DNA from 2 places in the Bradyrhizobium sp. RT6a genome. Region 1 is predicted to be linked to the other one. Evidence: predicted binding sites of a transcription regulator. Region 1 holds the regulator's gene; the other holds the start of a gene.

Region 1 (4,418 bases):
GTTGTGCCAAAGCTCGATCGCCCCGACATGCGCTTCGTCGTCGCCGCAGAATAGCACCATGACGGCTTGCAGGAATTCACCCGCAAACACCGGCACCGCGACGCCGCAGGTGAGGCCGGCCGCAAGCGCTTGATCGGTCCGTTTGAAATAGGAGTTGGCGAATTTGGTGAGGATCACGGGGTGGCCCGCGGCCCAGGCCTTGCCCGGAAGTCCCTCGTCATATCCGAAGTGGAGCTCTTCGCTGACGGCCTTGAACGCGGACAGCCCTTCGTCGTAGAGGCCGCCGCCAAACTCCAGCCGCATGCGCGTCCGATCGGGCACCCAGAGTTCAACGACGCGAAGGAAGGTTTTCATCGAGCGTGTCCGCCGTCTCAAGCCCTGACAGCATCGGTCATTTGGCTGCGAAGCGGACGTTCAAACTTCAGGCAGGGCGGCTCAAACTTCGTGCGGCGGAGAGGTGTAAGGGCTTGGTCCATCCGATTGGATTTCGCGGACGCAAGCCACACCATCTCGCCGGCCGCGGCCGGCGATGGCAATTCAATCCTGACCCCCGACCTCCTAGCCGGAGGCGGCTGTGTCAGCCGATCGGCAGGTGCGTGACGGTCGGCGGCCGGTCGGCGATGATCTGCGCCTTGTGCTCGCGCTCGGCCACCGACTGAGTTACCGGCAGTTGCAGCACGGTCGCGCGCTGGCCTTCGACGAGCTGCGTCACCAGCACATATTTGCCGTCCGGGAATTCGATCGCATCATGATGGCGGTCGGGAATGTGCGGATCGATCTTGCCGAACTTGCCCACGCGGGAATTGATGGTGCGCGTCCAGATCCAGCGATTGTCGTAACGGACGTCGTCGGCGAAGGCGAGCTCCGTCCCCGGCAGCAGGCAGACGGCAACAGACGGATCGGCTGCGGAGGCGAAGCCGCGCGTCGAGGTGCCGCGGAAGCTTGTCGTGACGATCGTCTCGCCGACTTCGGCGGGGCGCGACGCGACGGCATGCAGGCTGTAGTCACACATCGGGTGCTCCTCATGCTGGGATAGCTACCCGCGTCTCTTATCGAGGCGCAGGCCTCTATCAGAGTGGAAGCACGAACGCTCTGCTTGGTTATGGGCAAATCTGCGGCTGGCTTCTGCAAGCTGCGATCACATTATCTTTCCCGAATTCAATAGGAACAAAGCCCGTTGCGATGCATTCGGGAGGCGCATGCGCGAACATTGCCGGCTTGTCTGCAATGGTAGAACTTGATCGCTGGCCGGTGTTTCCTCGAACACTCGAGACGCGGTGCCGTTTCCGTGGGCATCGCGAGGAGCCAGCGCCGGAGGAGGGGCCGGATAGTCTGTGCAGAACCAGAACGACTATCCAGCCGGAGCGGACGATGATCCGCTCCAATCTCTGACCGGCGATGCCGGTGGAAGCGCGCGAGGCGCCAAGCACTTCCGGTATGAAGCACTTCCGGTATCAGTACTTCCGGTAAAGCCCGATCAGCTTGCCCTGAATCTTCACCCGGTTGGGCGGCAGGATGCGGACCTCATAGGCCGCGTTGGCGGGCTCGAGCGCGATCGATGCACCGCGACGGCGGAAGCGCTTCAGCGTCGCTTCCTCGTCGTCGATCAGCGCCACCACGATGTCGCCGGTATCGGCGCTCTCGTTGCGCTGGATCAGTGCCATGTCGCCGTCAAGAATGCCGGCCTCGACCATGGAATCGCCGCGCACTTCGAGCGCGTAATGCTCGCCCGAGCCGAGCATGTCAGGCGGTACGCTGATGGTATGGCTGCGGGTCTGCAACGCCTCGATCGGCGTGCCGGCCGCGATGCGGCCCATCACCGGCACCGCAACGGGACGCTCGCCCTCGTCAGCCGGCAGGCTGGAGCTCGCACGCACCTTGCCGAGATTGCCCTCGATGACGCTCGGCGTGAAGCCGCGCCGGCTGCCTGCGGCTGCCTGGAGCTCCGGCAGCTTAATGACTTCAATCGCACGGGCGCGGTTGGGCAGGCGTCGGATGAAGCCACGCTCCTCGAGCGCCGTGATCAGGCGATGGATGCCCGACTTCGAGCGCAGGTCGAGCGCATCCTTCATCTCGTCGAAGGAAGGCGGCACGCCACTTTCCTTCAGACGTTCACTGATGAACCGCAGAAGCTCGTATTGTTTGCGCGTTAACATCTCGACCAAAGTCCCCCGGTTGATGTCGTCCGATTCCGAGACGCTGAATTCGGCTATATGCCGCTACATGCTCGAAACAAATCATGAACGGACACTATATGTTCGATACATGTTCCGCAACTGCTTAATTTACCGTGAACAGAGCAAAGTTCGCGGAACGCGCGTTGCCGAGGCGCTCAGACGGGGAGCCGCAATACTTCGCAAGCCGTGCCGGCTTCGGCCTTCGGCGCAAACGGAGCGCGCACGAGAAGTACCTGTGCTGCAGCGAGATTCGCAAGCAGCGAAGAATCCTGATGGTTGACGGGAAGAACGACGCGTGTGCCGTCGTCACGCTCCTCCAGATGCGCGCGCAGATAGTCCTCGCGCTGGTCGTTGGCGCCGACGTCGCGGCCGAGCACGGCGCTTTCACGGCGATGGTGAATCACAGAACGGCCAGACAGGGCGCGAATCAGAGGCACCAGGAACAGGAAAGCGCACACGTAGGACGACACGGGATTGCCCGGCAGGCCGATCACACCCATTGTGCCGAGCCGACCGTGCATCATCGGCTTGCCTGGCCGCATCGCGATTTTCCAGAACGCCATCGCGATGCCTTCGTCCCTCAGTGCCTGCTGGACCAGATCGTGGTCGCCGACCGATGCGCCGCCGGTCGTGATCAGGATGTCGGCGCCGCTCTCGCGGGCGCGGCGAATGCCGGCGGTGGTGGCCTCCAGCGTGTCGGCGGCAATACCGAGGTCGATGGTCTCGGCGCCCTCCCTGCGGGCGAGCGCGTGCAGGGCGTAGCCGTTGGAATAGACGATCTGGCCGTGACCGGGCGTGGTGCCCGGCATCACCAGCTCGTCGCCGGTGGCGAGAATCGCGACCTTCGGACGCCTGAAAACGGCAAGGTGCGGATGGTTCATCCCGGCGGCGAGCGCGAGGTCGCGCTCGGTGAGACGGCTTCCCTTGCGCAGGAGCACGTCGCCCTCGCGGAAATCGACGCCGGCGGGACGGATGTGCCGTCCGGCGATCGCGGCTTCCTTGATCGTGATACGCTTGCCGGCGGCGACCGTGTCCTCCTGGATCACGACGGCGTCCGCGCCACCGGGAACGACGCCGCCGGTGAAGATCCGCACGGCCTCGCCGGCGCCGACCGTCCCCGCGAACGGTCGGCCTGCCGCGACTTCGCCGATGACGGTGAGCTCCGAATCGATCGTCGCGGCATCGGCCGCGCGCACCGCGTAGCCGTCCATCGCGGACATCGCCTGCGGCGGCTGCGTACGTCGCGCCGCGACGTCACGCGCGAGCACGCGATGGTAGGCCTCGTCGAGGGAAATCATGTCTTCCGGCAGCGGCTCTGCACCCGCCAGCACTGCGGCAAGCGCGTCAGAAACCGGCATCAAGGCCACGGCGAAAACTCCTGCTCGGCACGTTCGGGCGAATGTTCCGCAAGTCTTCTAGCCGAGCGCGGGCGCGGAGGCAAAAACGGCTGAACGGGCGCAGTCATTCCCGCCGCTTCATGTTGTTCCGGAAGCCGGGATCAAGCGCGTCGCGCCATGATCCGAAGGAGGTTACAGATCGGCAGGATAGTGGTCATGGTAAGACGAGAACGACGTGCGCCCCCCGGCCTGTATCGATCAGCTCCCTGCCTGCCCGGGAGTTACGTCGGGCGCCTTGGGTCCTTGATCCTTGTCGGGTAGCGGATCGGCTTGGGATTTCAGGTCGGCGGCCTTGCTCACAAGCTTGGCGGAAAGGTCCGAATCTGAAGTTGTCCTGGCGAATTCAAGAAGAAGAGAGGCTTGCTTGGTGAGGTAGGTTTTGCCCAGCACGATGATGCATCCGTCCGTAGAAGTCCCAACGGACTCTAAGAGTCCGGAAGGCGGTATTCCGTTCCCGGAACTCTGTACAAAAATGCACAAAGTGATCGGGTTCCTCAATTCCTTCAAAATTGGTCCCGTCGGGCCGTGCCGCCGTGGGTTTCGCGACAAGGGCTCCTCGTCAAATGCCCAATGCCTTCAATGCGTTCCCGACGTCACGCGGCGAAGTCACATGCACGGCCGTCAAGCCGCGCGCCCGCGCTCCCTCGATGTTTTCGGCAAGATCGTCGAAGAACACGATGCGCCCGGCGGGTACGCCGATCGCTGCAACGACGTGGTCGAAGGCCTCCGCATCCGGTTTGCGCAAGCCGATGCTGGACGACAAATAGAGCTCGCGGAAATGGCCGAGGAGGTCGGCATATTCCCTTGAGAAATGGTCCACGTGCGGCCGGTTGGTATTGGAGAA
Region 2 (4,418 bases), 870 kb from region 1:
GACGTGGTGGTGGTCGCCTGCGAGAAGAACGGCGACGTCGACGTCAACGATCTCCGCGCCAAGGCCGAAAAGCATTCGAACGACCTCGCCGCTGTCATGATCACCTATCCCTCGACCCATGGCGTGTTCGAGGAGCATATCCGCGAGATCTGCGACATCGTGCATGGCCATGGCGGCCAGGTCTATCTCGACGGCGCCAACCTCAATGCGCAGGTCGGCCTTAGCAGGCCCGGCGATTACGGCGCCGATGTCAGCCATCTCAACCTGCACAAGACCTTCTGCATCCCGCATGGCGGCGGCGGCCCGGGCATGGGACCGATCGGCGTCAAGGCGCATCTCGCGCCGTTCCTCCCGGGTCACCCCGTGACGGATGGGAAAGCGCCAGTCGGCCCGGTCTCGGCAGCGCCGTTCGGCTCAGCCTCGATCCTGACCATCTCCTACATCTACATCCTGATGATGGGCGGCGAAGGCCTCAAGCGCGCCACCGAGATCGCGATCCTCAACGCCAACTACGTCGCAGCACGGCTCGATGCGCATTTCCCGGTTCTCTACAAGAACGAGAAGGGCCGCGTCGCGCATGAATGCATCGTCGACCCCCGCGCGCTGAAGACGACGTCCGGCGTCACCGTCGACGACATCGCAAAGCGCCTGATCGACTACGGCTTCCACGCGCCCACCATGAGCTTCCCGGTACCGGGCACGCTGATGATCGAGCCGACCGAATCGGAATCCAAGGCGGAGCTGGATCGTTTCTGCGATGCCATGATCGCGATCCGGAAAGAAATCGCCGAGGTCGAAGCCGGCCGCTTCAAGATCGAGGCGTCGCCGCTCCGCCACGCCCCGCACACCGTGCACGACATCGCGGATGACGATTGGAAGCGCGCCTACACCCGCGCCGAGGGTTGCTTCCCCGCGGGCACCTCGCGCACCGACAAATACTGGAGCCCGGTCGGGCGTGTCGACAACGTGTATGGTGACCGCAATCTGGTGTGCTCGTGTCCGCCGGTGAGCGATTACGCGGAGGCCGCGGAGTAGGAATAGGGCGCGACCAATGAGCGGCTCTCGCGATCCCATCGCCACAGCCGCTCGTTTGTCAGTTCAGCTTCTTAGGATGGGTAGAGCGAAGTGAAACCCATCACCCCACGCAAAACGAAACAGGCGCCGAAGACGTCGGCAACTCAACGTCCTCAGCGCCCGCTCCTCGCGAAAAACTTTAACGTTGAAGCTTACTCGTCTCCCGGCTCCTCGCCGTCGGCGTCACGCTCGGGGCTGCCGGCGAGAATCTGCTCGGCGATCAGGCCGGAGTTCTGGCGGATCGAGGTCTCGATCTTGGCGGTAATGTCGGGGTTGGCCTTCAGGAACGCCTTCGAATTCTCGCGGCCCTGACCGAGGCGCTGGCTGTCATAGGAGAACCATGCGCCGGATTTCTCGACGATGCCGGCCTTGACGCCGAGATCGAGAATCTCGCCCATCTTGGAGACGCCCTCGCCGTACATGATGTCGAACTCGACCTGCTTGAAGGGCGGTGCCAGCTTGTTCTTGACGACCTTGACGCGGGTGGTGTTGCCGACCACTTCGTCGCGCTCCTTGATCGCGCCGATGCGGCGGATATCGAGGCGGACGGAGGCATAGAATTTCAGCGCATTGCCGCCGGTGGTGGTTTCCGGCGAGCCGTACATCACGCCGATCTTCATGCGGATCTGGTTGATGAAGATCACCATGGTATTGGACTTGTTGATGGACGCCGTCAGCTTGCGCAGCGCCTGGCTCATCAGGCGGGCCTGCAGACCCGGCAGCGCATCGCCCATCTCACCCTCGAGCTCGGCCTTCGGCACCAGCGCCGCGACCGAATCGATCACCAGCACGTCGACCGCGCCGGAGCGCACCAGCGTGTCGCAGATTTCCAGCGCCTGCTCGCCGGTGTCCGGCTGCGAGATCAGGAGCTCGTCGATGTTGACGCCCAGCTTGCGCGCATAGACCGGGTCGAGCGCGTGCTCGGCGTCGATGAAGGCGCAGATGCCGCCCTTCTTCTGCCCTTCCGCCACCGTGTGCAGCGCCAGCGTGGTCTTGCCCGAGGATTCCGGCCCGTAGATTTCCACGACGCGCCCTTTCGGCAGGCCGCCGATCCCGAGCGCGATGTCGAGCCCCAACGAGCCCGAGGAGACCGCCTCGACATCCATCGAGCGGTCGTTCTTGCCGAGCTTCATCACCGAGCCCTTGCCGAACTGCCGCTCGATCTGGGAGAGCGCGGCGGCCAGAGCTTTACTCTTGTCCATGGAAGATCCTTCGACGATACGCAGGGCAGTGGTGGACATTGGGTCGTGCTCCTTATGGCGAGGATTCGCTAGAGGGACAAACGGCTGGCGAGGCGGCGCGGCGATAAAAACAATGTACCCTATTTGTTCTAGGTTCGCAATATGTTCTTTTGCGGATTATGGCGCTGCCTGACGCGCATCAAAGACGGATGAGCTGCGCGCCGTCAGAATTCCGTAATCCTGCGGCACCGAACCTTTTGCGGCCTGCGGTCTTCTCTTGGATGGGACCGCAACTCTGGGGACCTCAGTCATGACGAACAACACGCATCACGATACGACCCGCCGCAATCCGCTGTTGGAGGCGGCGCGGGAGGAGATGATCAAGTTCGAGCGCAAGGAAAACGAGTTCCGCAAGAAAGATCGCCAAGAGCGTGCCGCCGAGCTCCATTTGCCGCTGGACGCGATCAAGCTTCAATAAGGCCGCCACGACGAGGGTTTAGGAGCTGACCGAGGCCCGCTTGCGACTCGTGGGGCGATGGAGGTGTTCGCCAGCGGCAATGCTCCGGCGACGATGCCGGAGCGGCCGCCTGTTGATTTCAAGCAGATTGGCACGGGAATCGGGATTCAGGATTCGGATGGCCGCGGAGGCGAATCCGAGCCGATACGGTATCTAAATACTACCAATAAACCGTTGATTGGACGATGGAATTTGTAGGCGGGCTACTGTGCATGGGGTTGTTTTCGCGTTTTTGAAAGGCGCACATGGGCCTTTCGACCCCGTGTCCCGGCACCCAACGCCGCCTACAGCAGAACCAGCAACCCGATGCCGATCACCAGCACTACGAAGCCAGCCGCCGTCGCGGCGGCGAATGACCGCTCTACGTTGTCCATGATGCCACCCCGTTGCCGGCACGCCACGTTTCCCCCATGGCAGCACCGTCGCTGCGGAATCTCGCCTGCGGTTGTGTCCTGAGTTGTGCGAACGGATGTCGAAATTGGGACCGGTGCAGGGCCAGTGTGCGGCCCCGAGCTCTGGGCCTTCGCTGCCGCCGTCAGGCCTTGTCAGGCTGTCGTAAGCTGAGCCGGCTAGGGTCGTCCGGCTATGGTGTTGCAGCCCAGCACCTCAGCCTCCAATAACCTTTTCCCCGCTTGGCTCTCCAAGCGGGGTTTTTTCATGCCGGTTTTCATGCCGACTTTCATGCCGGCCGGCCGGTTTGCGAACCGCCCTCCTCCTGCGTCAGCCGCAGCGAGAAGGCGCGGATCGCAGGCGCCGCCAGCAGCACGATCGGCAGCATCGCCGCCCATGCGATCAGCCACGACACCAGCCAATGCGCGAGGAACTCCAGCGCGTTCCCTGCGGGAAGGCTGGCGATGCCCGCGGCGACCAGCGAGGTCAGTCCGGACTGGATGATTCCGAACACGAAATGAGAATAGCGGCGGGGAATGCCCAGCATGATGCGCCCATGTTCCTTAGCCTCATCGGGCCAAGCAAGGCACATGCCGCCGCGCGCCGGACGACGCCGTTGCCCGGTCCAGGAACTCTGTTCATGGCCGGAGAACCACGGGAGAGGCCTCGCGCCGCCGCCGGGCGGCCGGCGCATCGATCGGGAGCTGAAGGCGATCGGGCGCGAAACCGCCTGAACGGCCGGACCGAGATCGTCGGCGGGATGGCGCCCCTGCGCGCTGCAGCCGCCATGACAGCAGGGCGCGCGGCGTCCATGGGGGCTATTCCGTAGCCGCCCGGAATTGATCTGCCGATGGTTTGGGATTGGACTGCCCGCGATTATGGCCGTGGGGACTGAGCCATCAGGCGCGATCGGTGCGAACCATGCCGCTCTACTTTTTTCGAATCCGGAACGGCAGCTATTCCGGCTGTGCCGACCAGGCGTCGGAATTTGCCGATCGCGATTCGGCCTGGAAGGAGATGACCAGCGTCTGCGCCGACATGGCCGCCGGCATCGCCCGCAAGCTGCAGGAAAATTCCGAATGGCACATGGAGCTGCTGGACGAAGCCAAGGAGCCCGTGTTCCGGATCCGCATCACATCCGAAACCTTCGAATAGAGGCCGGCCCTAATCCGCGCTGGGCAGGCGCCGCATCGTGAATTCGATGTCGCCGCCGGGCAGTTCGCGCCAAGTCTCGACCGCGCTCATATAGCCGGCCT

What was found. Region 1 encodes LexA, which represses DNA repair genes until DNA is damaged. Its sites were predicted from a motif close to TGTTCNNNNTGTGTTCNG; they were not measured.
Region 2: a site for LexA is predicted at 2,390-2,407, ahead of recA (recombinase RecA). Genes of this name have one in related genera too.

The regions. Positions count from the first base shown of each region.
Region 1 is NZ_JBEPQC010000002.1:1,305,993-1,310,410, forward strand. It holds gene ABIC03_RS16185 (GAF domain-containing protein) at 1-354, opposite strand, end outside; gene ABIC03_RS16190 (hypothetical protein) at 578-1,012, opposite strand; gene lexA (transcriptional repressor LexA) at 1,455-2,156, opposite strand; gene ABIC03_RS16200 (molybdopterin molybdotransferase MoeA) at 2,333-3,544, opposite strand; gene ABIC03_RS16205 (hypothetical protein) at 3,773-3,964, opposite strand; gene ABIC03_RS16210 (HAD family hydrolase) at 4,134-4,418, opposite strand, start outside.
Region 2 is NZ_JBEPQC010000002.1:432,569-436,986, reverse strand. It holds gene gcvP (aminomethyl-transferring glycine dehydrogenase) at 1-1,035, shown strand, start outside; gene recA (recombinase RecA) at 1,227-2,315, opposite strand; gene ABIC03_RS11820 (hypothetical protein) at 2,566-2,733, shown strand; gene ABIC03_RS11815 (DUF2798 domain-containing protein) at 3,452-3,709, opposite strand; gene ABIC03_RS11810 (DUF6894 family protein) at 4,084-4,317, shown strand; gene ABIC03_RS11805 (hypothetical protein) at 4,327-4,418, opposite strand, start outside.